One region of the Gordonia sp. 852002-10350_SCH5691597 genome, then DNA from elsewhere that is predicted to be linked to it. Evidence: predicted binding sites of a transcription regulator. Region 1 holds the regulator's gene; the other holds the start of a gene.
The links. The regulator LexA, encoded in region 1, represses DNA repair genes until DNA is damaged. The targets are predictions, from matches to a motif close to CGAACANNTGTTCG.
Positions count from the first base shown of each region.

Region 1 (4,476 bases):
GGATGCGCGACCGTGCGCGCGCACCTGATCGGCTATTGCTCGCTGTCGCTCTTCGGCGTACACCTGTCGACTCCGATCTGTGGTGTGTGGCTCACCTTCCGGCGAACCATCTGTGGGGTCTGTGTTCTGTGGATCTGGCTTCTGCGGATCTGTGTTCTGTGGATCACCGCGTGATTGGTTCTGTGTGGGATTCGATGTTGATATATCTGTGTTTACGCCCGTGTGTGTTGACAAGTCAAGCGTTTCGAGTAACTTTGATCACAGAAATTCACGACGCCGGGTATTCCTCACAGATCACCGCACCCGGCCGATCGACCCGGAAGGCAGCAGACGCAATGGAGAATCACCTGGTAACGGAGAATCGGGTCACCATGAACGGTCAGGGAGAGTTGACGGGAACACCCGTCGTCGCGGGGTTTGCCTACGGGCCGGTGTTGTGGCCGGGTGGGCGCGTCGAGTACGACGAGACGTCACTCGGCACTGATCGCGTCCTCGCCGAGGGCGAGCGGGACACGGAGTCGGAACGTCTCGTCGCCGCCGCGGCAGTCGTCGCGGGCAGACTGCGTGATCGCGCATCACACGCGTCGGGAGCTGCGGCCGAGGTTCTTGCCGCGACCGCCGGGTTGGCCGAGGATCGGGGATGGATCGGTGCGGCAAAGTCCCGTGTCTCGAAGGGGGCGTCGGCACCTGCTGCCGCAGTCGCGGCCACGGCGCAGTTCTCCGAGATGTTCGCCAAACTCGGCGGGTTGATGGCAGAGCGGATCACCGACCTCAACGACGTGCGTGACCGGGTGGTCGCCGAGTTGCTCGGCCGGCCGGAGCCGGGAATTCCGACGCCGAGCCAACCGTCGATCCTCTTCGCGGACGACCTCGCTCCCGCGGATACCGCGGGGCTCGATCCCGCTGTGATCGTCGGGCTGGCCACGCGTCTCGGCGGACCGACCAGTCATACCGCCATCATCGCGCGTCAATTGGGCATCCCGTGCGTGGTCGCCGTGGCTCGATTGAGTGAGATCACCAGCGGCACAATGGTTTTGCTCGACGGCGGTGCGGGGTCGATCACCGTCGAACCGGAGGAGTCCGAGGCGCGCGAACTCGTCGAGCGCAGTGTTGCGGAGGCAGCGCTTGTTGCTGCGTGGCGTGGCCCTGGCCGGACTGCTGACGGCACCGACGTCGCCATCCTGGCGAATGTCGCCGATGGTGTGTCGGCGCGTCGCGCGGCCGATGCGCCGGTCGAGGGGATCGGGCTGTTCCGCACCGAGTTGGCATTTCTCGACCGGGCAGAGGAACCCGATGTCGACGAGCAGACACGTCTGTACCGCGACGTGTTCGAAGCGTTCGCGGGCCAGAAAGTCGTCATCAGAACGCTCGACGCCGGTTCGGACAAGCCGCTGGCCTTCATCGAGCACCCGGACGAGGCGAACCCCGCACTCGGCGTACGCGGTAACCGAATCGGCGATGACCACCCCGAAATCGTGCGAACTCAGCTCGACGCGATCGCGCGCGCGGCAGAAGAATCCGGTACGACGCCGTGGGTCATGGCACCGATGATCGCCACGGCCGCGGAGGCCGCACAGTTCGCCGATCTCGTCCGTCAGCGTGGTCTGACGGCTGGAGTGATGATCGAGATCCCGGCTGCGGCGATCCTGGCGCCGGCGATTCTGGCTGAGGTCGACTTCGTGTCGATCGGAACCAACGACCTCACGCAGTACACGATGGCGGCCGACCGGATGTCGGCAGAACTCGCCGAACTGACCGACCCGTGGCAACCCGCGGTGCTCGCACTCATCTCTCAGGTCGCGACGGCCGGCGCCCAGCAGGGCAAGCCCGTCGGCGTCTGTGGTGAGGCCGCGGCCGACCCGTCGCTCGCGTGTGTGCTCGTCGGACTGGGAGTCACCTCGCTGTCGGCGGCTCCGGCCGCGACAGCAGCAGTCGGGGCGAAGCTGTCGACGGTAACCATGGAGCAGTGCCGGACCGCGGCAGCTGCCGCGCTTGCGACCTCGAGTCCGGCACTCGCCCGACGTGCCGCTGCCGAAAAACTCGACCACTGATATAGGCCCCGCTGGTCAGTGACCTGCGGGGCCAGGTTCAGTGCATCACACCCGACGCATGACCGTCACGACCTTGCCGAGGATGGCGGCGTCGTCTCCGGGGATCGGATCGAAGAGCGGGTTGTGCGGCATCAGCCAGACGTGGCCGTCTTTGCGTTTGAAGGTCTTCACCGTCGCCTCGCCGTCGATCATCGCTGCGACGATGTCGCCGTTGTCGGCGACGTTCTGCTGACGTACGACGACCCAGTCGCCGTCGCAGATCGCGGCGTCGATCATCGATTCGCCGACGACGCGGAGCAGGAACAACGAGCCCTCACCGACGAGCTCACGCGGGAGCGGAAAGACGTCTTCGACCGCCTCCTCCGCGAGAATCGGACCGCCCGCCGCGATACGGCCGAGTACCGGAACGAACGTGGGCGTCGGGAGATCTCCGTTGATGGCATCGGAGTGCGGTGCGTCGGGAGCCTCGGAGACGTTGACCGCTCGCGGACGGTTGGCGTCCCGTTTCAGCAGGCCCTTGCGCTCGAGGGTGCGCAACTGGTGAGCGACCGATGAGGTGGAGGTGAGGCCGACGGCGTCGCCGATCTCTCGAATGCTCGGCGGATATCCACGCTCGCGTACCGACTTTCGGATCACATCGAGGACGTCACGCTGGCGACCGGTGAGTGTGGCCTCGGCGACGGCCGGATGGATCGGTGCCTCCTCGCCGCCTTCGCTCTTCTTTCCCTCGACGCTGCGACCGTTGCCCTTGGGCGACGACGGGCTGCGTCGTGACTTCTCTGTCATCGGTTCCGTCCTTCCTGATCTTGAAGCGGCTGCTGTTGTGAACTGGCTGCTGTTGTGAAGCGGGGTGGGTGCGTCTTTCTTCCATCGTCTGGCGCCGACAGTAGCGGAGGCCACGGACAACATCAAACATTTGTTCGACGTGTCGCAGGACTTTGTCGGACCCCTCTGGTAGAACTCGAACATCAGTTCATCGAACGCTTGATCGACCATTGGAGGTAGCGATGACCAGCCTGATGACAAACCCGGTGACCCGCTCGGTTCCCAGCACGTCGAGTGCATCCGTGGCAACACCGCCGACCGCCCGATCTGCACCCCCTCGACCTGAACAAACGCCTCGTTCCCGGGTTCACCGCGCCACGGTGGTCAGTGGACGCGCGCCGTCGAATGCCGTCCGTAGCGAAGAGCTGCGTGTGGCGGGACGTGTTCGAACAAGTGAGGTCCGACGGGCAGCCGGCGCAGACGTCTCGCCGCAGCGTCGACATCGGATCACGTTCGATCACGGCACCTCTACGCGTCCCGCAGGCACGCGATGCGCCGGTGGCGTCGGCGAGCTGGTGGCGGCCCGTCGACGACGGGCTGCGATATTGGCGGTGCTCGCGGGAATCGGTTTGGCACTGACCGTGTGGGTGGTCGGGACCATCGGTGCCGACTACCAGCGGGCGAGCATGCCGGCTTCGACCTCTACGCAGGTGGTCCATGTGCGTTCCGGCGAATCGCTGAGCTCGATCGCGGCGCGGGTCGCGCCCGATATGCCGCGTCAAACCGTGATCGACGAGATCATCGACCTCAACGATCTGCCGTCGAGCGGGCTGCGCGTTGGCCAACCGCTTGTCACACCCGCGTACCGCTAAGCGCTGGCGGTATTCTCGATGTCACAGGGTCCAGTCGGAAACCGACACGGTCACCGCTGCGGTCTCGCTTCCGCCGGTCGTCAGACGATCGGACCACGCCAGACCGACGGAGCCGCTGCGTCCCGAGATTCGCACGAGGACTACATGCGCTGCCCGTTTTGCAAGAACGAAGACACCAAGGTCGTCGATTCGCGTGTCGCCGATGAGGGGCAGGCAATCCGCCGACGTCGCGCGTGCAGCGAATGTGGGCGACGTTTCTCCACGGTCGAGAGTGCTGTTCTGGCAGTCGTGAAGCGAAACGGAGTGACCGAGCCGTTCAGCAGAGAAAAGGTGATGCGCGGGGTGCGCCGCGCATGCCAGGGACGTCACGTGAACGAAGACGATCTCGCACAGTTGGCTCAGCAGGTCGAAGACGCTGTCAGGTCGTCGGGTTCGGCTGAGATCCCCAGCAACGAGGTCGGTCTGGCCATTCTCGGCCCGCTGCGCGACCTCGACGAGGTGGCATATCTACGTTTCGCCTCGGTCTATCGCTCGTTCGATTCGCTCGAAGACTTTCAACGCGAGATCGACGACCTCCAGGGCAACCTCACCGGTTCCCACGAAGGCGCAGACGACCTCGACACCCCGCCCGCCGTCGACTCAGCGACGACTCCACCGCGTCCGGTGTCAACCGAGTCGGTCAAGAGCTCGTAGCGCGCGTTTCTCCGAAATGGGATAGGCGGTCCCGAGCTTCTGGGCGAAGAGGCTGACCCGAAGTTCCTCGACAATCCACTGCGCTTCCTCGCTGA
Region 1 is NZ_LZMO01000185.1:18,259-22,734, forward strand. Features, by position in the region: gene A5777_RS13040 (DeoR/GlpR family DNA-binding transcription regulator) at 1-63, opposite strand, end outside; gene ptsP (phosphoenolpyruvate--protein phosphotransferase) at 336-2,051, shown strand; gene lexA (transcriptional repressor LexA) at 2,097-2,837, opposite strand; gene A5777_RS13055 (LysM peptidoglycan-binding domain-containing protein) at 3,248-3,688, shown strand; gene nrdR (transcriptional regulator NrdR) at 3,833-4,381, shown strand; gene hrpA (ATP-dependent RNA helicase HrpA) at 4,355-4,476, opposite strand, start outside.

Region 2 (4,476 bases), on a different contig from region 1:
GCGACGACGAGGAGGCACACGATCACGAGGAGCCACGTCCACCCGGTGAACGCCGCGGTCGCGGGGTCGGGGTAGGTCGCGTCGGCGATGAACTCGGTGACCTTGCCCGGTTCGGGCGTCCACGTGACAGAGGTCTCCGAATCCTGCTTCGGGACGTTGCTCGCGGTGATCGGACCCGCGAACGCCAGGGTGAACTTCAGGTAGTCGCGTTCATCGAGTCCGTTGAGATCGGCGCTGCCGCGAAAGCGGACGACATCGCCGCTGCGCTTGGCGTTCAATTCCATCGTCATCGACGTGTCGCCGAACGCGTTGGCGACGATGTCTCCGAGCTGACTGAGCTGACCGGCCGTCAGATCGGAGAATGTGGCCCTGGTACCGACCCGGCTCGCGCCCTGCCCTGTCGCTCCGGGCTGTGCGGCCGTGGACGAGGCGCTCGCGGAGGGGGCACCAGCAGAAGCAGATGGGTTCGCCGAATCACCGGCCTGGCCGGTGCGCGGGCCCTCGCGGTAGTCGGAGGTCGACACGTTGTTGTGCATCGACTCGGGAATGTCGAGTCGCGGCGCGCCGCTGGGATTGTCGGGTGAGGTCGCGACGATGATCGTGCCGGCATACCGGTCGCCGACAGTTGTCGAGCGGGTCAGGCACCCCGACAGCAGCGGCATCGCCGTGAGCAGGATCAACAGCGACGCAATCGTGGTTCGCACGGTACGTCGGCTCGTCGGATCGGTGGGGCGTCGCGTGGTAGCCGGTTGCACGTGCTCATCGTGCCAGATGAAGTTGTGTCGGACTGTCAGTGCCGCCGCCGACTCGCCGCGATCGCGAGCTGTCCTGCGATCCGTCCGCTGGCACCGGTCACCCCGCCTCCGGGATGCGTCGACGCCCCTGCGAGGAAGAGCCCGGCCGCGCCGGGTATCCGATGCCCGGCGAGGTCGGGGTGCGGCCGATAGGTGAACATCTGATCGATCGTCATCTCGACGTGCATGATGTTGCCGCCGACCAACCCGAGCTCCGATTCCAGATCGGCGGGCGTCTGGACGTAACGGTGGTCGACCGCCGCGCTGAATCCCGGCGCATGGCGATCGACTTCGGCCAGGATCTCGTCCGCGGCGACCGAGCCGGACGTCGACCACTGGCCGTCACGCAACTGTCGCGGGTGCCACTGCGACCACACCGTGATCGAATGCCGTTGTGCGGGAGCAAGTGTCGGATCGATCGCCGAGAAACTCATCACGACGCACGGTGGGCGTGGTGGTAACTCGCCGACTGTGGCCGCGGTATACGCGCGACGAAGTTGCGAGCGGTCGGTGACGAGAAGTCCCAGCGCCGAATGCACGCCGTGCGGCGGGAGGTCCGACGGCAGATCGCGGTAGGCGGGCAGGGCGCGCGTGCCGAGCCGGACCGCCATCCCGATACCGGAGCCGATATCGATCTCGCGACGCCATCGACCGATCTCCGCTGGTGGAGCAGCTCGCCCGGCGTCGAGCATGTCGAGTGTCGCGAAAATGTGGCAGGCGGCGATCACCTGACGTGTGCAGTGGCTGTCCCCGTCGGTCTGCACGCACCAATGATCGCCACACCGGCTGATCGACGTCGCGGGCGATCCGGTGAGCACCTGCGCGCCGTCGGCGTCGAGCCGGTGCAGAAGGGATTCGGTGAGCGCGCCGCTGCCGCCGACGGCCCTGCCAGGGGGAATCCGGTGCATGAGCGCTGCAAACCCGACCATGGGTGCGGTTCCCGGCGCATTCATGGGCGGACCCGATTGCGCGCCGAACCACGCGAGAGCCGCTTTGAGTCGTTCGGAGGTGAACCAGCGATCGAGAAGCGCGTCACCGGACATCATCAGTTCCTGGGTCGCCGACATGAGCGACCCAGCACGTCGACCGATGAGCCCGGTGCGCGCGGTGTGGGCGGTGTGTCCGATGCCGGCGAATGCTCGTCCGAAGCGGGGGAGTGTCGACGGGGAGTTGAACGCATCGAGCACAGCCCGCGACCGCCGTCCCCACACGCCGACGAAGCGTCGGTAGGCGTCCGCGTCGGCGTCTGAGCACGCCGCGGCGATCGACGCACAGGTCGCGTTGAGGTCGGTGCGGAACACCAGCGGTGGTCCGTCCTGCGTCGCGGGTGCGAAACCCCAAGGGTCGCAGTCGATATAGCGCAGCCCGTGGGCGGAGAGGTCGAGCTCGTCGATGATCGGGGAGTGTCGGATCATCAGATGCGCCGACGACCCGCGATCGACGCGATAACCCGGAAAACGTTCGACGGTCGAGACGGCACCGCCCGGAATGTCGTCGCGTTCGACGACGAGAACGGAGCGTCCGGCGCGGGCGAGGTAGGCGGCCGCGATGAGGCCGTTGTGACCCGCGCCAACGACAACGGCGTCGTGCCGGGGCTGGTGGCCGGAGCGGGTCAAGCGGCTCACCGCGCCGCTGCCGGCGGTGGTGTGCGTGGTGTGCCCACGATCGGTTCCGGCGCGGCGTCGAGCGGGAGTCGTCGACCGAGGAAGGCGAAGGGGCGTGGGTCGCCGGTGAAGGTGAAGTGCCGCAGCACATCGTCGAAGCCCATCCTGCGATAGAGCGACCACGCTCGATTCTGTTCGGCGTGAATCTCCGGGGTGGACAGCAGGACATGGTCTTCTTCGCGGTCGCTCAGCAGCGCGGTCAGCAACCACTCGCCGATGCCGTGGCCCTGGGCGGTCGGGTGAACGTGCAGCTCGGTGAGTTCGAAGTAGTTCGTGGCGACGCGCTCGATGGTCTCACGGCTCCAACCCGAGAGTCGGAGCCCTGTTCTGAGCTGGTGATTCCACCACTGGTCGTCGGCACCGCGGTAGCCGTAGGCGATGCCGACCATGATCTCGTGCCCCGACGGCGAGACCGGAGGGCCGATGAGTCGACGCTGTGTGTCGGGGTCGAGCCGGAGGTCGGGGGGAACGGCCGTCAGCGCGGCGTATGCGGTCCACCCTCGACGGGCGATGTGCTCACGCCAGAGCGGAACCCGGTGGTGTTCGGTACCGCGTGGGTAGTCCATCGCGGTCACGTAGACGTTCAGGGCAGCGTCGAGCCAGGCCGGGGCGTCCTGCCCGGCCAACCGAACGAGTCGGGTCGCCAACTGCTCGTCGTCCTTCCTTCCGCACCAAGCCGCGCGTCGAGTCCGTGGCAGGCCGCGGCGGATCGGGAATGTCGGTACCGAGTTCTACGCTTCTGCTATCTGGATTGGGGCCACATCTCCACTTGAAGAGTGTCGCCGTTCTAGCTATATTGAATATGTCGAACGGGTGTTCGATGAACGTGCCTCCGCAAGCCGTTCTGCTTCACCCACGACAGTCCGGGCGGTCCGGCGACGGACGAGGGAAGCGTGCATCGTCGGACCGCACCGGGACTCGGTCACATCCCCGGGTCGTTCGAGAAGACGCAACACCGAAGGGAGCGCGACATGGCAGTCAACAGGCCGACGCGCGGCACAGTGCGCCACGCACGGCGAGGTGCGGTGGTGCGTCCAGAGATCGACCCCGTGGTTGTCGTCCGCGCTCGTGACCTCCTCGAACGCGCGGAGATCCTGGTGGAGAACGCCGACGGTGTGCCAGACGACGCCGAGCGTTTCCGCCAGTACTACCTCGCGGCACTGCGCGCGGCGGGTGCCGCGCTCGCGGTGTATGAACCGCCGACCAAGCGTGTTTCCCACCGTGTATCGCCGAACGCGTGGTCGCGCATCTCGTCGGCTGTTCCTGATCTCGCCGAGTTCGCCGAGGCATTTGCTCGCCTGTCGGCTGTTCGTATGGAGATCGAGTCAGGTTTGCGCCGCTCGGTCGAGGGCTCGGCGGTCGCCGCGCTCCGTTCCCGCGTGCTGTCGTTCCTCGATGCCGTCGAGGACATCATCGTCGGCTACGAACAGGGAAAGCTCGCGCACCAGTCGGTCGACAGGTCCGACTACGGCTTCGACCACATCGCCTGAGAACACATCGCTCGAGACCGCGGCCCACGCGCTGACCGGTGGTCGGAGGCTTCTGTGGGCGCGCCAGGCGGTTTCGCTCGGCGTGATCCTTGGTCTCAATTTGTGTCTATCGGCGCACTTGAGGTGACCGTCGGATGGTTATGGTGGTCGGGCTTGCGATCACCTCGTATCATGGAAGCTGTAAGCCGCGAACACATGTCACGAGACGGGCGTCCGCGGTCGCCACAATCTCGTTGAAGTGTGAATCGGCAACGTAGTAAGGAGGGTCGGTGCCACTCTCGGAGCACGAGCAGCGCATGCTCGAACAAATCGAAAGTGCTCTATACGCCGAGGACCCGAAGTTCGCGTCCAGCGTGAAGCGTCGACGGCTGGGCCGATCGTCGGGTCGTCGTCGTCTTCAGGCGGCGGCGATCTTCGCCGTCGGTCTTGTGCTGCTCATCGTCGGTCCTCTGGTGGGTCTGAGCATCGCCGGCCTTCCTGTCGTCAGTCTCATCGGTTTTCTCGTGATGTTCGGCGCAGGTCTTCTTG
Region 2 is NZ_LZMO01000082.1:7,797-12,272, reverse strand. Features, by position in the region: gene A5777_RS05830 (LppM family (lipo)protein) at 1-704, opposite strand, end outside; gene A5777_RS05825 (phytoene desaturase family protein) at 791-2,419, opposite strand; gene A5777_RS05820 (GNAT family N-acetyltransferase) at 2,416-3,105, opposite strand; gene A5777_RS05815 (SAV_6107 family HEPN domain-containing protein) at 3,430-3,948, shown strand; gene A5777_RS05810 (DUF3040 domain-containing protein) at 4,218-4,476, shown strand, end outside.
Region 2: a site for LexA is predicted at 3,265-3,278, ahead of A5777_RS05815 (SAV_6107 family HEPN domain-containing protein). Genes of this name have one in related genera too.